Regions from separate parts of the Streptomyces erythrochromogenes genome, predicted to be linked through region 1. Evidence: predicted binding sites of a transcription regulator. Region 1 holds the regulator's gene; the other holds the start of a gene.

Region 1 (7,120 bases):
GTTCGGGAAGCCGAGGAAGCGGTGCCACGCGACACCCATGTTGGTGTTCAGGGAGACCACGATCATCCAGATCAGCGAGGTGCCGATCTTGATCATCGCGGTGAAGTAGATGGCGTTCTGCAGCGCGCTCGGCGACAGCCCCTCGAAGGCCATGACCAGCGGGTACGAGATGAAGTACGCCGGCTCCCAGCCGTCCACGTGGTGGATGGCGCCCTCGAGGCCGCGCAGGCACAGGATCGCGAGGCCGATGGTCAGGATGATGTACTCGACGAAGTACGCCTGCCAGGCCTTCGAGCCGGCGAAGCGCGACTTGCGGCCGGCCCGCGAGGGCAGGCTGAGCAGGCGGATCGCGATCAGCACCAGGATGCCGAGGACGGTCATCAGGCCGATGAACTCGATGTACAGCTCGAACGGCAGGAAGCCGCCCAGGACCGGAAGCGTCCAGTCGGCCTGGAAGAGCTGGCCGTAGGCCTGCGCCAGGGTCGGCGGGAGCGTCAGGAAGCCGATCGCGACGAACCAGTGCGCGAAGCCGACGATGCCCCAGCGGTTCATCCGGCTGTGGCCGAGGAACTCCCGGACGAGGGTCAGCGTTCGGGCCTTCGGGTCGTCCGTGCGGCTGCCGGCCGGTACGGGCTGACCGATCTTCACGAAGCGGTAGATCTGCGCCACGGCTCGTGCGAGCAGCGCGACGCCGACCACCGTCAGGACCAGCGACACGATGATCGCGGCGAGTTGCATGGGAGGGCTCCTCGGGCGGCACTTACTAAGCGGTAACTTATGAAGTCAAGGCTTGAGGTTACCCATTCCCGACGCCGCAATGTAGCTGAGCGTGCGGTGATCTGTGTCGCTCAGGCGAGCCTTTGTCGGTAGGCCGCCCGCGGGGTCTGGGCGAGGATCGCCAGGTCCATCCCGAGCCAGTGGTTCTCCACATAATGCCGGTCGAGCAGCGCCATCTCCTCCCAGGGTAGGTCGGAGCGTGCGCTCACCTGCCACAACCCGGTCATTCCGGGACGTACGAGCAGCCGGTCCGGGAGGTCGGTACGGGCCTCCGGGCGCGGGCCGACCAGCGACATCTCGCCGCGGACCACGTTCAGCAGCTGGGGGAGCCCGTCGAGCGCGCAGCGCTCCAGGAGTGCGCCCGTCCGCCCCGGGCCGGCCGTGTCGAAGCGCCAGGTCCGGAAGGGCCGCCCGCCCAGGCCGGCCGCGGGCTGCCGTGCGAAGGGCCGCCCGCCCCGGATCGCGTACAGCAGCGCGGTGACGGCCGCGAGCGGCAGGCCGAGCGCGGCGAGCAGGATCACCGCCCCGACGAGGTCGAGCACCCGCTTGGCCGGCGGGGCTGCGGGTACCCGCAGCCGGGGGGCGGTGAGTGTGAGGGGCATGCCAGCACGCTGCCGCACGGCCCCGTCCGCGGTGCGGTGGCGCGCGGCCGGGGTGCCCCGTTCGGCCGCCCCGCCGCAAGGTTGCGCGTAAGCGGCAGCTAAAGGTTGAGCCGACCCGACTCAGTTCTGTTGACGCATGCGCGGCGATGCGGCATGGTTGAGTCTGTTCCACTCAAGTCAGCTGGAGGAATCGAAATGGCACGTGCGGTCGGCATCGACCTGGGCACCACTAACTCCGTCGTCAGCGTTCTGGAAGGCGGCGAGCCCACCGTCATCACCAACGCCGAGGGCGCCAGGACCACGCCGTCCGTCGTCGCCTTCGCCAAGAACGGCGAGGTCCTCGTCGGCGAGGTGGCCAAGCGCCAGGCGGTCACGAACGTGGACCGGACCATCCGCTCCGTCAAGCGCCACATGGGCACTGACTGGAAGATCAACCTGGATGGCAAGGATTTCAACCCGCAGCAGATGAGCGCCTTCATCCTGCAGAAGCTGAAGCGCGACGCCGAGGCCTACCTGGGTGAGAAGGTCACGGACGCGGTCATCACCGTCCCGGCCTACTTCAACGACTCCGAGCGTCAGGCGACCAAGGAGGCCGGCGAGATCGCGGGCCTGAACGTCCTGCGCATCGTCAACGAGCCGACGGCCGCCGCCCTGGCCTACGGTCTCGACAAGGACGACCAGACCATCCTCGTCTTCGACCTCGGTGGCGGCACCTTCGACGTGTCGCTCCTGGAGATCGGCGACGGCGTCGTCGAGGTGAAGGCCACCAACGGTGACAACCACCTCGGTGGTGACGACTGGGACCAGCGCGTCGTCGACTACCTGGTGAAGCAGTTCGCCAACGGCCACGGCGTCGACCTGTCCAAGGACAAGATGGCCCTGCAGCGTCTGCGCGAGGCCGCCGAGAAGGCGAAGATCGAGCTGTCCTCCTCCACGGAGACCTCGATCAACCTGCCCTACATCACGGCTTCCGCCGAGGGCCCGCTGCACCTGGACGAGAAGCTCACGCGCGCCCAGTTCCAGCAGCTGACCGCGGACCTGCTCGACCGCTGCAAGACCCCGTTCCACAACGTCATCAAGGACGCCGGCATCCAGCTGTCCGAGATCGACCACGTGGTCCTGGTCGGCGGCTCCACCCGCATGCCGGCCGTCGCCGAGCTCGTCAAGGAGCTCACCGGCGGTCAGGACGCCAACAAGGGCGTCAACCCGGACGAGGTCGTCGCCATCGGCGCCACCCTCCAGGCCGGTGTCCTCAAGGGTGAGGTCAAGGACGTCCTGCTCCTCGACGTGACCCCGCTGTCCCTCGGCATCGAGACCAAGGGCGGCATCATGACCAAGCTCATCGAGCGCAACACCACGATCCCGACCAAGCGGTCCGAGATCTTCACGACGGCCGAGGACAACCAGCCGTCCGTGCAGATCCAGGTCTACCAGGGCGAGCGCGAGATCGCGGCGTACAACAAGAAGCTCGGCATGTTCGAGCTGACCGGCCTGCCGCCGGCCCCGCGTGGCGTCCCGCAGATCGAGGTCTCCTTCGACATCGACGCGAACGGCATCATGCACGTGACCGCGAAGGACCTCGGCACGGGCAAGGAGCAGAAGATGACCGTCACCGGCGGCTCTTCGCTCGGCAAGGACGAGGTCGACCGCATGCGCCAGGAGGCGGAGCAGTACGCGGACGAGGACCTGCGCCGCAAGGAGGCCGCCGAGTCCCGCAACCAGGGCGAGCAGCTCGTCTACCAGACGGAGAAGTTCGTCAAGGACAACGAGGACAAGGTCCCGGCCGAGGTCAAGACCGAGGTCGAGTCCGCCGTCGCCGAGCTGAAGGAGAAGCTCAAGGGCGAGGACACCGGCGAGATCCGCAGCGCGACCGAGAAGCTCGCCGCGGTCAGCCAGAAGCTCGGCCAGGCGATCTACGCCGACGCCCAGGCCGCCCAGGGCGCCGCGGGTGCCGGTGACGCGGGCCAGGCCAAGGCCGACGACGACGTCGTAGACGCCGAGATCGTCGACGACGAGAAGCCGAAGGGTGGCGCTGCCTGATGTCGGAGGAGACCCCGGGCTTCGACGAGGAGCCCGAAGTCCCCGCCGACGCCGCTCAGGACGACGCCGGGCCGAAGGCCGCCGACTCCGCCGACACGGCGGAGGGGGCGGCCCCGGCCGGGGACAGCGCACAGGATGTGGCCCTGCTGGCGCAGCTGGACCAGGCCCGTACCGCGCTCGGCGAGCGCACCGCGGACCTCCAGCGGCTGCAGGCGGAGTACCAGAACTACCGCCGCCGGGTGGAGCGGGACCGGATCACCGTCAAGGAGATCGCGGTCGCGTCCCTCCTGACGGAGCTCCTGCCGACGCTCGACGACATCGGCCGGGCGCGGGAGCACGGCGAGCTGGTCGGCGGCTTCAAGTCGGTGGCCGAATCGCTGGAGACGGTCGCCGCCAAGATGGGCCTGCAGCAGTTCGGCAAGGAGGGCGAGCCCTTCGACCCGACGGTCCACGAGGCCCTGATGCACTCGTACGCGCCGGACGTCACGGAGACGACCTGTGTGGCGATCCTGCAGCCGGGCTACCGGATCGGCGAGCGTACGATCCGTCCCGCACGGGTCGCGGTGGCCGAGCCCCAGCCGGGCGCGGCCCCCAAGTCCGAGTCCGCGGAGGGCGACAAGCCGTCCGGCGAGGACACGGATGCAGCCGACAAGGGCTGACGCAGTTCACGTAGAGGCACGGGAGGAGGGACACCGAGGATGAGCACGAAGGACTTCGTCGAGAAGGACTACTACAAGGTCCTCGGTGTCCCGAAGGACGCCACCGAGGCCGAGATCAAGAAGGCGTACCGGAAGCTCGCGCGCGAGTTCCACCCGGACGCCAACAAGGGCGACGCCGCCGCCGAGGAGCGCTTCAAGGAGATCTCCGAGGCGAACGACATCCTCGGGGACGCCAAGAAGCGCAAGGAGTACGACGAGGCGCGCGCCCTGTTCGGCAACGGCGGCTTCCGCCCCGGGCCGGGCGGCGGCGGTTCGTTCAACTTCGACCTGGGCGACCTCTTCGGCGGCACCCAGCAGGGCGGTCAGGCCGGCGGCTTCGGCGGCGGCCTGGGCGATGTCTTCGGCGGCCTCTTCAACCGCGGCGCCGGCCCGGGTGCGGGCACCCGCACCCAGCCGCGCCGCGGCCAGGACGTCGAGTCGGAGGTCACCCTCTCCTTCACGGAGGCGGTGGACGGGGCCACGGTCCCGCTCCGGATGTCCTCGCAGGCGCCCTGCAAGGCCTGTTCGGGCACCGGCGACAAGAACGGCACGCCCCGGGTGTGCCCGACCTGCGTCGGCACCGGCCAGGTCTCGCGGGGCAGCGGCGGGGGCTTCTCGCTGACCGACCCCTGCGCGGACTGCAAGGGCCGCGGCCTGATCGCGGAGACCCCCTGCGACGTCTGCAAGGGCAGCGGCCGTGCCCGCAGCTCGCGCACCATGCAGGTCCGGATCCCGGCGGGCGTCTCCGACGGCCAGCGGATCCGGCTGCGCGGCAAGGGCGCTCCCGGCGAGCGCGGCGGTCCGGCCGGCGACCTCTACGTGGTCGTGCACGTCGGTACCCACCCGGTGTTCGGCCGCAAGGACGACAACCTCACGGTGACCGTCCCGGTGACGTTCGCGGAGGCGGCGCTGGGCGCCGACATCAAGGTCCCGACCCTGAACGGCCCGTCGGTGACGCTGAAACTGCCCCCGGGCACCCCGAACGGGCGTACGATGCGGGCCCGCGGCAAGGGGGCGGTCCGCAAGGACGGCACCCGCGGGGACCTTCTGGTCACCGTGGAAGTGGCGGTTCCGACCGAGCTGTCGGACAAGGCCCGCGAGGCGCTGGAGATGTACCGCGAGGCGACGGAGTCCGAGGACCCGCGCTCCGCGCTGTTCGAGTCCGCGAAGGGAGCATGAGCATGGACGGCCGCCGACGACAGTCCTCCCGCTTGGGCGGGGGCTACCAACTCACCGACGAGACCCCGGTCTACGTGATCTCGGTGGCCGCCCAGCTCTCGGGTCTGCACCCGCAGACCCTCCGCCAGTACGACCGTCTCGGCCTGGTCTCCCCGGACCGTACGGCCGGCCGCGGCCGGCGCTACTCGGCCCGGGACATCGAACTGCTCCGCACGGTGCAGGCGCTGTCCCAGGACGAGGGCATCAACCTGGCGGGCATCAAGCGGATCATCGAACTGGAGAACCAGGTGGCCGCGCTCCAGCAGCGCGTCGCCGAGCTCTCGGCCGCGGTGGACGGCGCGGCGGCAACGCTGCGGGCCCGCGAGGCCCAGGTGCACGCCTCGTACCGGCGCGACCTGGTCCCGTACCAGCCGCCGCAGCCGGGCAGCGCCCTGGTGGTCTGGCGCCCCAGCCCCAAGCGGCCGCTGGACTGACCGGCAGGTCGCCCGGGCTCCCGGAGCACACCTTTCAGGCCCCGCCCCTCCCGGGGCGGGGCCTGAAGGCTTTCCAGAGGCCTTCTAGAGGTCTTCGGGGTCCCGGTGCGGGTCCCGGTCCGGATCGGCGTCCTCGCACTCCTGCGGGGCGGAGGGGCGGCCCAGGATGCCGGACTGGGCGATGAGGTAGCCGAGCTGGGCCCGGCTGCCGCTGCCGAGGGTGGTGGCGAGCTTGGCGATGTGGGCGCGGCAGGTCCGCACGTTCATGCCCAGGCGCCGGGCGATGGCCTCGTCCACGTGCCCCTCGATGAGGAGCTGGGCGATGGTGCGCTGCACGCCGGTGATGCCGCCGGGGGTGCTGCGGTACGTCACCTCCTCCGTGAGGGGCACGGCGCGGTGCCACAGCTGCTCGAACACCTTGATGAGGTAGTCGACGAGGCCGGGGTGGCGCAGCTCCAGCGCGACCCGCCGGTCGTCGCTCACGGGGATGAAGGCCACCGTGCGGTCGAAGATGATGAGGCGCTCTATCAGCTCTTCGAGCGTGCGGATCTCGACCTTGCCCATGGAGATGCGGTCCACGTAGGCGAGGGTGCCCTGGCTGTGCCGCGCGGTGTGCTGGTAGAGGGTCCGTATGCTGACCCCGCGGTCGATCAACGGCTGGTCGCGCTCCAGGGCTTGTGTGAGAGCCTCGGAGGGGCGCGCTCCGCCCGGCTGGACCGTCAGCACCTCGGTGTGGCATTCGGCCGTCGCGAGGTTCAGTGCGGCGTTGATCCTTTCGAAACCCTCCAGCACCGTGATGGCATGGGTGTCGGCCGGACTCTGTGCGCTGATGGCCAGGAAAGGCTCGAAAGTGTCGGTGAGATCTACAGCGCTGCGTCGGCGGTCCTGGATCTCGCGTTCAATCGGATGGAGCCGTTGCGCCAAAGCCACGGACGGGGGAACCGGCCGGAGTTGGTTCGCGTCATCCGGGTCGGGCTGCAGAAGGGCGAGTTCCAGCAGGCAGGGGGCGTTCTGGATCTCTCCCCGGGCGATCCGGCCGGTGCTCAGGGCAGCCGCGTAGAGCCGGGTCCCCTCGGCGCACATGGACGTGACGGGGTGGGGATGTGTCGCCATTGTCTCGTTTCGCGTCAAATCTCCACCCCCCAGGGTCCTGAACATGCAAGAACATGATGCATCGTCCCTGTGGCATTGACGTGCCTGAATGAGCCATCGTCTGACACGCGGGGGAGAGGATTCCATCAAGTGAGGACGAAGCCGACCATGTACAAGAGAATGCTTCGCTCGGTGCTTGCCATAGGTTTCTCCGCCGTTGCGGTATTTGGGGCAGTCAGCGCCGTCGAAAGTGACGCGG
Region 2 (7,120 bases), 1.1 Mb from region 1:
GGCCGGGTGCTTCTGCCCGAAGATCGTGGCGTCGTTGAGCAGGCCCCAGTCGGTGCACACGATGCCGTCGAAGCCGAGCTCCTCCCGGAGCAGGCCGGTGACCACGCCCTTGTTGAAGCCGAAGCCGACCTCCTCCCAGTCGGTGCCGACCGGCTGGCCGTAGTACGGCATCATCTGCGCGCATCCGGCGGCTATCGCCGCCTTGAAGGGCTCCAGATGGTGTTCGCGCATGCCGCCCGGATAGACCTGCTCCTTGCCGTGCGCGAAGTGCGGGTCCTCGCCGTCCTTCTGGGGGCCGCCGCCGGGGAAGTGCTTGACCATCGCGGAGACCGAGCCGGGCCCGAGCGCCGGGCCCTGCAGCCCGCGTACGTAGGCGCGTACGAGCTCGGCGGTCAGGCGGGCGTCGGAGCCGAAGGTGCCGGACTGGCGGGCCCAGCGGGGCTCGCTGGCCAGGTCGATCTGTGGGTGCAGGGCAACGCGGAAGCCGACGGCGAGGTACTCGCGGCGGACGGTGTCGGCGAACCGGTGGACGAGCTCGGGGTCGCCGATGGCGGCCAGCCCGAGGGCCTCCGGCCAGGCGGAGAAGGCGCCGGCGTTGAAGGAGGCGCCGGGGTTGTCGGTGAAGGTGTGGCGCGGGTCGGTGGACAGGGTGACGGGGATGCCCAGGCGGGTGCCGGCGGCCATCTCCTGGACGGCGTTCTGCCACCGGGCCATCTCGCGGGCCCCGTGGGAGCCGAGCAGGTTGAAGTGGGTGACGAAGCGGTCCTCGACCAGCTCGGGCGTGGTGAGGGGGAGCATCGAGCCGTCGGTCTCGGTGACCGGGGTGCCGTCCGCGTTCATCATCAGCATCGAGTGGAAGAGCTGGCCGGCCTTCTCCTCCAGGGTCATGCGGGAAAGCAGGTCCTCCACGCGCCGGGCGACGGGCAGCGAGGCGTCCTGGTACTCGGGTCTGTCGGGGCTGGCGTTCATGACGGCTCCTGGACGGCGTGACCGGCGGCGGATCGGCGGCGGATCGGCAGGGTCAACGTAGAGCCGAAAACCATGTGACTGCTAGGTTTTCGCGAGTGGCGCAGGTCACAAGGTCTGGATGGCCCGGGGTGGACCGTGCTTAGGGTGTCCGCATGGCACAGGACAGGCCGAGAACGGCCGCGAAGGGCTCGGCGCGGGGGACCTACGCCGTCGGCGACGCCCGACGGCAGAAGATCCTCGACACCGCGGTCGAGCACTTCGCGCTGTGGGGCTTCCACGCCTCCTCGCTGGCCCGGATCGCCGCCGCCTGCGGGATCACCCAGGGCGGGCTGCTGCACCACTTCCGCAGCAAGGAGGACCTGCTGCTGTCGGTCCTGGCCCAGAGCGAGCAGCACGACGTGGAGCGGCTGTTCGCCGAGCCGCCGGAATCGGTCGCCGCCCACTTCGCCACCGTCGTCGCCCTCGCCGAGGACAACGAGCGCCGGCCCGGCCTCGTCCGCATGTTCCACACCCTCGTCGGCGAGGCTGCCAACCCCGGCCACCCCGCACACGCGTACTTCAGGCAGCGCTACGCCCGGGTGCTCGACCACACCGTGGAACTGCTTCAGGCGGGCGTCGCCCGCGGGGAACTGCGCCCGGGCACCGACTGCGAGGCCGCCGGCCGGGAGATCCTCGCCGTCATGGACGGCCTCCAGATCCAGTGGGTGCTGGCGCCCGCGAGCGTGGACATGCCGGCCCGGCTGCGCGGGTTCCTGGACCGGCTGCTGCGGGACCTCAGCCCTGCGTGAACGGCGGCAGCGCGTCCGCCACCTTCACCAGGGCCGGCGGCAGGGAACCCTGCTCGCCCGCGACCTCGTACCCGCCGTGCACGAAGGCGTAGAAGAACCCGTCGTAGATCTTCGGACCGCCCGTAGCGATCCGGGGCTGACGGGCGAAGTCCGCCTCCCGGAGAGCCGTGCGCAGGGCCGCCAGCTCCTGTTCCGACAGCTTCCCCGTGCCCTCCGGCTCCGCCTTCGCGTCCAGCCGGGACCACGAGCCGTCGCCCTTCACGATGACGGTGTGGGTCTCGCCCGCGAAGCCCCCGCTGCGGGTGACCCGGACCAGGGTCTCGCCGGGGGCGGGCACCGCACTCGTGCTCGCGCCCGGGCTCCGGCTGGGGCTCGGGCTCGCGGCGGGGCCCGTGCTCGCGCCAGCGCTCGTACTCGCACTCGTGCCCGGCCCCGCGGAGCCCTTCGGCGGCGCGTCGTCGGCGCCCCCGGAACCGGACGGTCCGCACCCCGCCAGGACCACCGCACCCAGAAGTACCGCCGCCACTGCCCGGAACGCGCGCACACCCACCTCCGCAGCCACTCGGGTCCACCCCCGAGTATGGAGTCCGCACCCCCGATCCGACAGCTTCAGGAGGCCGCCATCAGACGCATCGCGCCATGGCGCCTGCTGCCGCCGCTGATCGCCGCGGTCCTGGGCCTGTGGGGCCTGGAGCGCGGCGGCAGCATGTGGCGCGACGAGTCCGTCACCTGGCAGGTGGCGCACCGCACCCCCGGCGCGATCCTGGAGCTCCTCGGCCGGGTCGACGCCGTGCACGGCCTGTACTACGCCCTCATGCACGGCGTGTTCCAGGCCTGGGACGGCGGCCTGTGGGCGCTGCGGCTGCCCTCCGTCGCGGCCACCGCCCTCGCCGCCGCGGGCGTGGCCGCCGTCGCGCACCGGCTCGTCGGGGAGCGGGCCGCGCTGATCTCCGGCTGCGCGTACGCCGTACTGCCGCCCGTCCAGATGTACGCCCAGGAAGGCCGCTCGTACGCGCTGGTCGCGGCCGCCGTGGTGTGGGCGACGTACCTGATGCTCCGCGAGCGGTGGATCGCCTACACCGTCGTGCTGCTGATCGGCTGCTGGCTGCACGAGTTCGCCGCGCTGGCACTGCTCGCCCACGCCTTCACCGCCCGCGGCGCGCGCGGCTGGCGCTGGAGCGCCGCGACCGTCGTCGTCCTGCTGCTGCCGCTCGCCGCGGTCGGCGTGCGCCAGGCCCACCAGCAGCTCGGCTGGCTGGGCCGGCCGAGCTGGCAGGACTGGGCCGCGTACGCCGTGGTGGGCGCAGCCTCCCTCCTGCTCGCCCGGGGCGCCCCGAAGGACCTCGTACGGGTGGCGCTGCCCCTCGTCCTGTTGCCGCCCGGACTGCTCATGGCGGTCTCCCTGCTCAACCCCTGGTACGTCGACCGGTACGTGCTCTACGCGCTGGCCGGGCCCGCCCTGCTGGCCGGCGCACGGCTGGCCGCCGCCCGCGGATGGTGGCCGTGGGTGCTGGCGGGCGCCCTCCTCGTACCGTTCGGCATCTGGTCGGCGTGGCTGCGCACCCCGGAGAGCCGCAAGGACGACGTCCTCGCGGTGGCCGCCGCGGTGCGGGAGCGGGCCCGCCCGGGGGACGCGGTGGTGTTCATGCCCTCCCGCAGGCGCGAGTGGCTGCTGTCCTCGCCGGACGTCCGCGCAGGCCTGCGCGACGTCGCCCTCGCCGACGGGCCGGCCGCCTCGCACAGCCTCCAGGGCACCGAGCTGTCCCCGGAGCGGATCCGCGCGGCCCTGCTCGCCTCGCCCCGGGTGATCGCCCTGCAGGACCCGCCGGGGCAGCCGCTGGACCCGTACCCGCGCGAGGGGGCCAAGCGGGAGGTGCTGGCCGGCCGCTTCGACCTCTGCTCGGTCACCGAAGTACGGGGCGCCCGGGTCGCCGTCTACGCCCGCCCGGGCGGCTGCGACACCCCCTAGCGGGTGCCTTGCCGATGGTGCCGGGCCAGGGCCAGGGCGGGGGGCGGGACGGGGGCGGATGCGGGCCCGGCGGGGCCGCGCCGGAGGATGGGGGCGACCGCGTCGCACAGCCGGCGGGCCGCACCGCCCCCGCGGGCGGGGCCCGCCGAGCCCTCAGGAGGTGCTGCCGTATGCCCACGTCCGACAACCCCGCGCCCCGCGAGCCCGGGCCCGCGAACCCCGGACCGCTGGTCGGGGCCGACTGGCTCGCCGACCGGCTGGGCGACCCCGGACTGGTCGTCTTCGACGCCTCCGTCGGCGCCCACCGCGCCGCCGGCCGGCGCATCCCGGGCGCCCGCCCCTTCGATCTCGACGGAGCCCTCTCCGACCACGCCGCCCCCGCCCCGCACACCATGCCCGGCCCCGCCGCCCTCACCGAGGCGCTCCGCGCCCTGGGCCTCCACGACACCGACACCGTCGTCGTCTACGACGGCGCCGGCGTCTACTCCAGCGCCCGCGCCTGGTGGATGCTGCGCGCCATGGGCTTCGACCGGGCCGCCGTCCTCGACGGGGGACTGCCCGCCTGGACGGCCGCCGGCCTGCCCGTCGAGGCCGCCGGCCCCGAGTACGGGGGCCCGCGCGGCTCCTTCACCGCCCGGCCCCGCCCAGGACTGCTGATCGACGCCGAGGCCGTCGCAGCGGCCCTGGCCGACCCGGCCGCGGCCGTCCTGGACGCGCGTACCCGCGACCGCTTCGAGGGCACCGCACCCGAACCCCGTCCTGGCCTGCGCGGCGGCCACATGCCGGGCGCGGCCAGCCTCCCGTTCGGCGAACTCCAGCGCCCCGACGGCCTGATGCGCCCGGCCGGGGAACTCCGCGCGGCCTTCGAGGCGGCCGCGGGCGGCCGCGAACGCCTCCGCTTCAGCTGCGGCTCCGGGGTGACCGCCTGCGTACTGGCCCTCGGCGCCGACCTCGTCGGCTACCGGGACCTGGCGGTGTACGACGGCTCCTGGAGCGAATGGGGCCTGCCCTCGCCCCAGCGCCCGGTCGTCACCGGCCCGGGCCGCTGACGACGCCCACCGGTGCGGGGCCCGGGGGATAGCCCGACATCCGATCCGGGTACCGGCACCATCGGCCGCGCGGCGCCGGCCCCGGAGGATCGGTGCATGACTTCCCACACCACGGCGGCCCGGGCCGCCCGCGCCGCGGCCGTCGCCCTCGCGGCCGGCCTCGTCCTGGCCGGTTGCTCCTTCGTCGACGGCCCGCGCAGGACGGCTCGCGCCGACACGACGGTCACCGAGGCGGTCACCGCCGTCGAGGTGACCGGCACCCGGGCCGGGTCGATCGAAGTCACCCCGGGCACCGGTCCCGGCGTCACGGTCCGCCGTACCGTCCACTACCGCGGCGACACCGCCCCCACGCCCGGCCAGCAGGTCAGCGGGGGCGTGCTCACCTTCACCGACGGGTGCTCCGCGAGCTGCTCCATCGACTACCGCCTGGAGGTCCCCGCCTCCGCGAAGGTCACGCTGGAGAGCGACAGCGGCGACATCACCGTGACGGGCGTCGCGGCCGCCGAGGTGGAGGCCGACTCCGGCGACGTCCGGGCCGAGGCCGTCGCCGGACCCCTGAAGATCAGCACCAGTTCGGGCGAGATCACAGCCACCGGCCTGTCCGGCCCGAGCGCGTCGGTGCACTCGGACTCGGGCGACACGCGCCTGGACTTCGCGAAGGCCCCCTCCTCGGTGCTCGCCGAGACCACCTCCGGCGACGTCAGCCTGAAGGTGCCCGAGGCCCCCTACCGCCTCTCGGTCTCCACCACCTCCGGCGCCCGCGACGTCACCCTCCCCGACGACGCCTCGGCCACCTCCCGGCTCTCGGCGAAGACCACCTCGGGCGACGTCCGCATCTCCCCCCTGAACGGCTGAACAGCTGCACCTCGCCCGTGTGGCGGGGGCGGCTCCTGGCAGCGCCCACTGACATCCGGCTGTGTCCCCGAACTGCGTTCGCCCCCGGCGAACGGGGGTTGGGGAACATTCAAGGGGCGCAGATGCATTGAGTCCGCATAGCTCAACTTCACTGCCGGAGGGAAGATCATGGCTTCGACGTCCGTAACGCTCACCCTGCCCGTGCTGCCGCTCGACGACGAGGTCGTGCTGCCCGGAATGGTCGTCCCGCTGGACCTGTCCGACGCCGAGGTGCGCGGAGCCGTCGAGGCGGCCCAGGCCGCGGCGGGCCGGGCACAGCTCCCGGCGGCAGCCGGGGGAGGCAAGCCCCGGGTACTGCTCGTGCCGCGGATCGACGGCAAGTACGCCGCGACCGGTGTGCTCGGAACCGTCGAGCAGGTCGGCCGCCTCTCCGGCGGCGACCCCGGCGCACTCATCCGCGGCCTCGGCCGCGTCCGTATCGGCGCCGGAACCACCGGGCCCGGAGCGGCGCTCTGGGTCGAGGGCGAGACCGTGGACGAGACCGTCCCCGACCCGCTGCCGGGCGCCGTCGCCGAGCTCGTCAAGGAGTACAAGGCCCTCGCCACCAGCTGGCTCAAGAAGCGCGGGGCCTGGCAGGTCGTGGACCGCGTCCAGCAGATCGAAGGGGTGTCCGCCCTCGCCGACAACTCCGGGTACTCGCCGTTCCTGACGGTCGAGCAGAAGGTCGAACTCCTGGAGACGGCCGACCCGGTCGCCCGCCTCAAGCTCGCCGTCAAGGCGCTCAGCGACCACCTCGCCGAACAGGACGTGGCCGAGTCCATCGCCAAGGACGTCCAGGACGGCGTCGACAAGCAGCAGCGCGAGTTCCTGCTCCGCCGCCAGCTGGAGGCCGTACGCAAGGAACTGCGCGAGCTGAACGGCGAGAAGGACGGCGAGGAGTCCGACGACTACCGCGCCCGCGTCGAGGCCGCCGACCTCCCCGAGAAGGTCCGGGAGGCCGCGCTCAAGGAAGTCGACAAGCTGGAGCGGTCCAGCGACCAGAGCCCCGAGGGCTCCTGGATCCGCACCTGGCTCGACACCGTCCTCGAACTGCCCTGGAACGAGCGCACCGAGGACCAGTACGACATCCAGGGCGCCCGGGCGGTACTGGACGCCGAACACGCGGGCCTGAGCGACGTGAAGGACCGCATCACCGAGTACCTGGCCGTGCGCAAGCGCCGCAGCGAGCGCGGCATGGGCGTCATCGGGGGCCGCCGAGGGGGCGCCGTCCTCGCGCTCGTGGGCCCGCCCGGTGTCGGCAAGACCTCGCTCGGCGAGAGCGTGGCCCACGCCATGGGCCGCAAGTTCGTCCGCGTCGCGCTCGGCGGCGTACGGGACGAGGCCGAGGTGCGCGGCCACCGCAGGACCTACGTCGGCGCCCTGCCCGGCCGCATCGTCCGGGCCATCAAGGAAGCCGGATCCATGAACCCCGTGGTCCTGCTCGACGAGAT

The links. Region 1 encodes HspR, which represses chaperone genes until heat shock. Its sites were predicted from a motif close to TTGAGNNNNNNNNNCTCAA; they were not measured.
Region 2: the regulator HspR is predicted to act here: its motif matches at 5,758-5,776, upstream of lon (endopeptidase La).

The regions. Positions count from the first base shown of each region.
Region 1 covers NZ_CP108036.1:4,029,902-4,037,021, reverse strand. The annotation lists partial or broken gene OHA91_RS18185 ((Fe-S)-binding protein) at 1-738, opposite strand, end outside; gene OHA91_RS18180 (sugar transferase) at 849-1,379, opposite strand; gene dnaK (molecular chaperone DnaK) at 1,575-3,419, shown strand; gene grpE (nucleotide exchange factor GrpE) at 3,419-4,078, shown strand; gene dnaJ (molecular chaperone DnaJ) at 4,118-5,296, shown strand; gene OHA91_RS18160 (heat shock protein transcriptional repressor HspR) at 5,299-5,769, shown strand; gene OHA91_RS18155 (helix-turn-helix domain-containing protein) at 5,854-6,927, opposite strand; gene OHA91_RS18150 (hypothetical protein) at 7,012-7,120, shown strand, end outside.
Region 2 covers NZ_CP108036.1:2,964,072-2,971,191, reverse strand. The annotation lists gene OHA91_RS13165 (glycoside hydrolase family 3 protein) at 1-969, opposite strand, end outside; gene OHA91_RS13160 (TetR family transcriptional regulator) at 1,122-1,757, shown strand; gene OHA91_RS13155 (hypothetical protein) at 1,744-2,094, opposite strand; gene OHA91_RS13150 (hypothetical protein) at 2,338-3,726, shown strand; gene OHA91_RS13145 (sulfurtransferase) at 3,897-4,775, shown strand; gene OHA91_RS13140 (DUF4097 family beta strand repeat-containing protein) at 4,872-5,630, shown strand; gene lon (endopeptidase La) at 5,799-7,120, shown strand, end outside.